Regions from separate parts of the Micromonospora sp. M71_S20 genome, predicted to be linked through region 3. Evidence: riboswitches for the same ligand, from Rfam matches in the RefSeq annotation. Region 3 holds a riboswitch; each other region holds the start of a gene.
What was found. A riboswitch is a leader RNA that binds a small molecule or an ion and turns the genes downstream of it on or off. The one in region 3 is predicted to bind cobalamin.
Positions count from the first base shown of each region.

Region 1: another riboswitch for cobalamin. It lies ahead of DER29_RS30880 (prenyltransferase/squalene oxidase repeat-containing protein); the one in region 3 lies ahead of DER29_RS15495 (ribonucleoside-diphosphate reductase subunit alpha).
Region 2: another riboswitch for cobalamin. It lies ahead of DER29_RS20290 (hypothetical protein); the one in region 3 lies ahead of DER29_RS15495 (ribonucleoside-diphosphate reductase subunit alpha).

Region 1 is NZ_RCCV01000004.1:396,279-398,533, forward strand. Features, by position in the region: gene DER29_RS30880 (prenyltransferase/squalene oxidase repeat-containing protein) at 1-885, opposite strand, end outside; cobalamin riboswitch at 1,023-1,163, opposite strand; gene DER29_RS30885 (hypothetical protein) at 1,252-1,737, opposite strand; gene DER29_RS30890 (prenyltransferase/squalene oxidase repeat-containing protein) at 1,773-2,255, opposite strand, start outside.
Region 2 is NZ_RCCV01000001.1:4,722,847-4,725,101, forward strand. Features, by position in the region: gene cobN (cobaltochelatase subunit CobN) at 1-577, opposite strand, end outside; gene DER29_RS20290 (hypothetical protein) at 716-961, opposite strand; cobalamin riboswitch at 1,008-1,137, opposite strand; gene DER29_RS35480 (response regulator transcription factor) at 1,471-2,127, opposite strand.
Region 3 is NZ_RCCV01000001.1:3,596,172-3,598,426, reverse strand. Features, by position in the region: gene DER29_RS15495 (ribonucleoside-diphosphate reductase subunit alpha) at 1-989, opposite strand, end outside; cobalamin riboswitch at 1,192-1,408, opposite strand; gene DER29_RS15490 (N-acetylmuramoyl-L-alanine amidase) at 1,767-2,255, opposite strand, start outside.

The DNA of each region.
Region 1 (2,255 bases), on a different contig from region 3:
CTGTCCGGCGAGGCCGGTGCTGTTGGAGTTCGCGCCGGTGGTCGGGCCGGAACCGCCGAACGACCCGTCGGCGTGCTGCTGGTCCACCAGCCAGTCCGCGGCCTTGCCGGCAGCTTCGGTCGCACCGGTGGCGCCGTCGGCAGCGGCGGCGAGCAGCGCCTGCACGGCCATCGCGGTCGAGTCGACGTCGAGGGTGGCGCCGGCCTGCTCGTAACAGGACGGGGACGGGCCGGCGGCGGTGTCGGGGTAGAGCCGGAACCCACCGGCCGCGCACTGCTGCCGGACGAGGAAGTCGACGGTGTCCTGCGGCACGTCACCGCTGCGAGCCAGGCCCAGCACCGCGAAGGACTGGTCGAAGGTGTTGCTGGCGTCCGGGCCGCTGTCGGCGGTGGTGCGGCTGGTGATCCGCCCCCGCTGGTGCCCCGCGTCCGCTCCGGCGACCAGCGACAGGGTCTCCGTCCGCAGGTCGAAGCCGCCGAAGTCGGTGGGGTCAGCTCCGGCGGCGGAGGCGGCGTACAGCAGCTTCGCGGTCGCCCCGCCGTCGGTGAAGCCCGGGATGCCCCAGTCGTCGTAGCTGTTGTAGGACCGCACGTGCGCCGCCACCTGCGCCGTCGCGGCCTGACGGACCGGCGCGTCCACCCCGGTCGCGGACAGGGCGAGGACTCCGTCGACGGTCAGACCCCAGTCCGGGCCGCCGAACGGGCCGGGCAGCACCCCGTCGGCGAACTCGCCGGCCAGCCACGAAGCCGCGTCGCGCGCGGCGGCGGCGTGGGCCGGGGCGGGTGCGGCCACGACGGTCAGGGGTACGGCGGTGAGCGCGGCGGTCGTCGCCGCCGTGGCGGCAAGCACGCCGACACCGAGGCGCCGGGAGCGGGACCGGGACATGAGGGGTGCCTTTCGCGGAGCGGTCGGTGGAAGCTCCGGAAAGCACCCGGGGACAGCGACACCCCGCTCGCGTGATGCGATGAGCGGGGGTGGAGCGGGCCTCGGTGGCCCGGACTTCACCCTGTGAACCTCGACAGTGGAAGCCGCTCGTCCCGGGCGAGGCATTCCGGCTCGCGAGGCCGAAGCCTCGCTCACGGTTGCGGGTCAGCGCCGGCTTCGAACCGGCTTCCCCCCACACGGGACGTATGCAGTTGTGGACCCGGTGTGCACCGGGTGCCGACACCGTACCGCCCGCACGTCTCGCGACGCCAGGGGCGGTGGCCGACACCCGGTGCGGCACCGCGGTCACGGCGGGTGCGGCTCCGGTCAGGGCGCGGCGATGCTCGGCGGGGCGCCCGCGCCGAACGACCAGCCCTCGACGGTGCCCGGGGCCGGGTTGTAGCTGCTCGCGCCGGACGTGCTGTAGGACCAGGCGCCGCCGCTGGAGGCGTGCCAGTACGACCAGTACGCCGTGACGGGCGGGGTGTTGACACACGGATCGGTCGCGACGGTCGGCTTGCCGTTGATCCGGCAGACGAATGCCAGCCCCCAGCGCTGGGTGCCGGTCACCGTGAAGCCGGCGCCCTGGAGGGCGGCCACCCCGGTGGCCGGATCGCCCGGGGCGCAGGCGACCTGGACGCCGCCACCGAGCGCGGCGAAGTCCACCACGACGGTGACGCCGGAGGTGCCGGTGCAGGCGGCGGCCTGCGCGGCCCGTGGGGCGGGTTCGACGGCGGTGAGGGCGACGGCAGCGACGGCGGCGGCCAGCAGGCCGGCGAGCCGGGCGCGCACGGTGGATCGGTGACGGAACACGGTTCCTCCTGGAATCGGGTGAGCGACGGAACGGGTCACGGGCAGGCGGGGATTGGCGTGCCCGGGGTGGCGCCGGCCGCGGACAGCCGGGCGTACCCGGCGCCGGTCAGGCCGAGGACGGCCTGGCCGGTGGCCCGGGCGGCGGTGCCCGGGTCGAAGGTGCCGCCGTCGAAGTCGACCGCGCCCCGGTCGGCCGGTGCCCCGGCGCAGCCGACCTGGAGCCCGGCGAGGAACACCCGCGCCCGTGCCCAGGCCAGCGGTCGGTGACCGTCGTGCAGAGCCTGCGCGGCGAGGCCGGTGCTGTTGGCGTTCGGGGTGCCGGCGGCGTTGGCGAAACCGCCGTCGGCGCGCTGCACGGACAGCAGCCAGCTCAGCCCGGCGGCGGCGTCGGTCGGGCGGTCGGCGACCCGCAGCGCCTGCACCGCGAGCGCGGTGGCGTCCACGTCGGAGGTGCAGACCGGTTGCGCGGGCAGCGCCGGGTAGCCGCCGTCCGGGCAGCGGGTGCCGGCCAGCCAGGC
Region 2 (2,255 bases), 1.1 Mb from region 3:
CGCGCAGCGAGCCGCAGTAGATGGGCAGCGGGTCGCCGCCGGCCGCGTCGACCGCGTCGGCGAGGACGTCGACGAACCCGGTGTTCCCGGCGAGGGCGTGCGCCCGGTAGAAGACGATCCCGACCGTCGGCCGGTCCGGCCGCGTGGGCCGCTCGCCGTGGATGCCGTACGTCGGGGTGGGCGCGGGCGGAGCGAAGCCCTCGCCGGTGAGCAGCACCGTGTCGGAGAGGAACCGGGCGAGCTGGGCGAGGTTCTCCGGCCCGCCCTCGACCAGGTAGGCCAGCGCCTGGGTGGCCACCCCGGAGGCCACGGTGGAGGCCGCCATCAGCTCCGCGTCCGGCACGTTCTCGCCGCCGAGCACGACCGTCGGCACGCCGGAGGCCAGCACCGCCGCGAGCCCGTCCGGCCACGCCTGCCGGCCGCCGAGCAGGCGTACGACGGCGAGGTCGACGCCGTCGAGCAGCGCCGGCACGGCGTCGGCGGCGACCCGGGCGGGGTTGGCGAGCCGGTAGTCGGCGTCGCTGGCGCGGGCGGCGAGCAGGTCGGTGTCGGCGGTGGACAGCAGCAGGATGCGCACGGACAGCTCCGGAGAGTGACGCCCGGGTCGACGCGGGGACGACCGGGCGATGCGGGGATGGGCGCGGTTCAGCGGGTACGACGGGCCGGCGGCCGGCTCACCGGCGGGCCGGCGGGGTCGGGCGGCGCGGTGCGGGCGTCAGCGGTAGGTGGCGAGGGCGCGCCCGGGCACGGCGGCGAGCCGGCCGGTCACGGTGCGGGCACCACCGAATGCCGGGCGACCGACGGCGGGCGCGGTGCGGGCCGGCGGGTGCGCGGCGGCCCGGCGGCTGACCGGCGGGGCAGCGTTGCAGCCGCCCGCGGGAGAGCCGCCGCCAGCGGGGCCGCTGGCACGACCGGGCACGATGCGACGATGATCGTCGATGGGGGAGACGCGGTGCGTCATCGGGTCCTCCTCGGGTGTCCACGCCCTGGAATCGCTCCGACGGCCGAAGTATCCTGGCTCCCGGATCGACGCTCTCCCCCGGCCTTCCAACCGCGCACGCACGGCCGTGACTCACGAGGGGGGATCGCTCCCCGGTGACAGTGGCGGGACCGCGCCGGAATCGCACCGGCTTCCTTCACTGCCGTCAGGCCGCGAATGCTGCCACACCCCGGGCCGCCGGTCAACGCCGCCCCACCCCGGCTCACGGCACCTCGTGTCGATCGACGGGGAGCGATCATTACGCCCTTTCAGGCACGCCTTTCGCATTGTCGTCGACCGATGTAAGGTCTGAGCCGCCGAATACCGTGACGGTGGCCCCGGAACGCGCACGGGCCGAGCGTCCCGGCACCCGCGCGCACCCCGGCGCCCGCGTGCCGTTCCGCTTCCCCAGCAGGCAGGCTGCGGCGCGCGGGAAGCGTCCTCGTCTGCCCGACGTGGTGACGGGGACCTCGACCACGGTCGACGTCGGCTCACCGGCCGGCGAGCCCCGATTCGTAGCCCGCGATCACCAGCTGCGCCCGGTCGCGGGCGGCCAGCTTCGTCAGCAACCGGCCGATGTGCGTCTTCACGGTGCCCCGGCTGAGGTGCAGGTGCCGCTCGATCTCGGCGTTGGACATCCCACGGGTGATCAACGTCAACACCTCCCGTTCCCGCCGGGTCACCCCGTCGAGCCGTCCGGACACCCGCCGGGCGGCCGGCAGTCGGGTGAACTCGGCGATGAGCCGCCGGGTGACGCTCGGGGCCAGCAGCGCCTCGCCGGCGGCGACCACCCGGATCGCGTCGAGCAGCCGCACGGGTGGCGTGTCCTTGAGCAGGAAACCGCTCGCCCCGGCACGCAACGCCCGGTACACGTACTCGTCGAGGTCGAACGTGGTGAGGATGAGCACCCGCGGCGCGTCCCGGAGCGCGGTGACCTGCTCGGTGGCGGCGATACCGTCCAGTTCGGGCATCCGGATGTCCATCAGGACCACGTCGGGCGCGTACGCCCGTGCGAGTTCCACGGCGGCGCGCCCGGTGCCGGCCTCCGCCACCACGGTCATCCCGGGGGTGGCGTCGACCAGCAGGCGGAGGGCCCCGCGCAGCAGCGCCTCGTCGTCGGCCAGGAGCACGCGTACCGGCTCACTCATCGTCGGACACCCCCACGGTGAACGGCAACCGGGCACGGACGGCGAACCCGCCGCCGGGCGCGGGGCCGGCCTCCAGGCTGCCGCCGTGCATCGCCGCCCGTTCGCGCATCCCCCGCAGGCCGTGGCCG
Region 3 (2,255 bases):
TCGTCCGGGATCCAGTTGGCCAGGTTCAGGTTGTGGGTGCGCCGGGCGTCCTCACCGGTGTTGTCCCGCAGTTGGAGGAACTCCTCGACGTCCGGGTGCCACGGTTCCAGGTAGACGCAGGCCGCCCCCTTGCGCCGGCCGCCCTGGTTGACCGCCGCCACCGAGGCGTCCAACGTCCGCAGCCACGGCACGATCCCGTTGGACTGCCCGTTGGTGCCCCTGATCAGCGCGCCCCGCGAGCGGACCCGCGAGAACGCGATGCCGATCCCTCCGGCGAACTTCGACAGGTTCGCCACCTGCGCGTACCGCTGGTAGATCGAGTCGAGCTCGTCGCGCGGGGAGTCGACCAGGTAGCAGGAGGACATCTGGGTGTGCCGGGTGCCGGAGTTGAACAACGTCGGCGAACTCGGCAGGTACGCCAGGCTCGACATCAGCCGGTAGAACTCGATCGCCTCGTCCGGTGCCTGCGACAGGCCGCAGGCCACGCGAAGCAGCCAGTACTGCGGGGTCTCCAGCACCAGCCGGCTCGTCGGGTGGCGCAGCAGGTACCGGTCGTAGACCGTCCGCAGCCCGAAGTACTCGAAGCGCAGGTCACCGCGCGGATCGACGGCCGCGTCGAGGGCGCTCGCGTGGGCGGCGACGAACGCCGCGGTGTCGTCGCCGATCAGGCCCTCGGCGTGGCCGCGCCGGATCGCCTCGCTGAAGGAGCCGATGCCCTGCCGGCGGACCTCCTTGTCGACGTACCCGGCCAGCAGGCGGGCGGCCAGCCGCGAGTACTGCGGCTCCTCACCGAGCATCTCCGCGGCGGTCTGGATGGACAGCCGGTCCAGTTCGGCCGTCGTCGCCCCGTCGTACAGGCCGCTGATCGTCCGGGTCGCCACCCGCAGCGGGTCGACGTCGGCGAGGTCGTCGGCCCACCGCTCGACCGCACGGACGATCCTGTTGACGTCGACCGCCTCGGTGCCGCCGTCGCGCTTGCGGACCCGCATCTGCGGCCGCCGCTGGCCCGCCACGGCCGCATCGTCGGCCGGAACAACCTCGGTGACTGTCACCACTCACTCCTCGCGAGCCTTGATCCCAGACGGAATTCCTGGGCACGCGGGGAGCGGACACCGACGACGACGCGCGCCGGGCACGCGTCGGGATGGCGTCGGCCGTCCCACGCGGCCTCGGACCGCCGCACACCCGGATGCGGGCGTACGGCGCACTGGCAGGTCTTCGGACTCGCGGGCGCGACCGGACTCGCCGGTCTCCTACTGGCCGTCGCTTCCCAGGCCGCTGGCGGCCCAGTGCTGATGACGGCGGTCGTTCCCACTCACCGCTGCGGGGCAGTCCCGGATTCCCACCGGGTTCCCTCTTGCCTCGACCGCTCCGGATGAGCGGCCGAACCAGCTGCGCCGACACCATATATAGGGTTGGCGTCGTTGTCACACCCCACATGTCGGTCTCGGGCGTGTCGTCGGCGGCCCGGGTGACGCCCGTCGATCGCCGGCCCGGCGTCCGCGTCGATGCCCGCCCGCGGCGGCTCGCAGGGCTGTCGTCCCCTCGGTACAGTCGCGGCCGTGGACACCACAGGCGCCTGAGTGTGCTGGGCCCGGATCGCGCTCCACCACGGCGGGCAGCAGCGGCGACTGTGGCCGGAGGAGGATCGGCCGGCGGCGCGGTCCTGGTCTGCCGGGTGCGCGAATTCCACAACTGGCACGGACGTGGGAGCGGACCGGGATCCTGTGGTCACACGATCCCGGTCCGCCCCCAGGGCGGTGCGGTCAGACCTTGGTGACCCGGACGGCGTCAGCCACCACGTAGCCGGGGGTGCTGGTCCAGCGGCTCACCGCGACCAGGTTGCGGTCACCGGCGGCCAGTCCGAAGGTGCCCAGCGAGCGCCACACGCCGCCGCTGGAGCGCTGGTCCACGTTGACCGTGCGGTTGCCCGAGGCGGTGACGACGACGTGCGGGGCCGAGCTGTTGTAACCGGGGTCGGCCGGGTGCCGCACCTCGATCCGGTAGTCGCCGGCCGTCGGGATGTTCACCTTGAACCAGGCGGCGTCGCTGGCGGGCGTGGGGTTGGCGAAGCGGTAGTCGGCCCCGTAGCGCTGGGCCGAGTACGAGGAGGTGCCCCAGTTGGTGCTCGCCGTGAACCGCCCCGCCGTGGCGTTGTCCACGATGGTGCCGCCCGTGGGCGGCGGGTTGGTGGTGCCGAGGCCGAGGTAGGCGGCGATACCCTCGGCGTGCCCCCGGGCGACGGCGGTGATGAA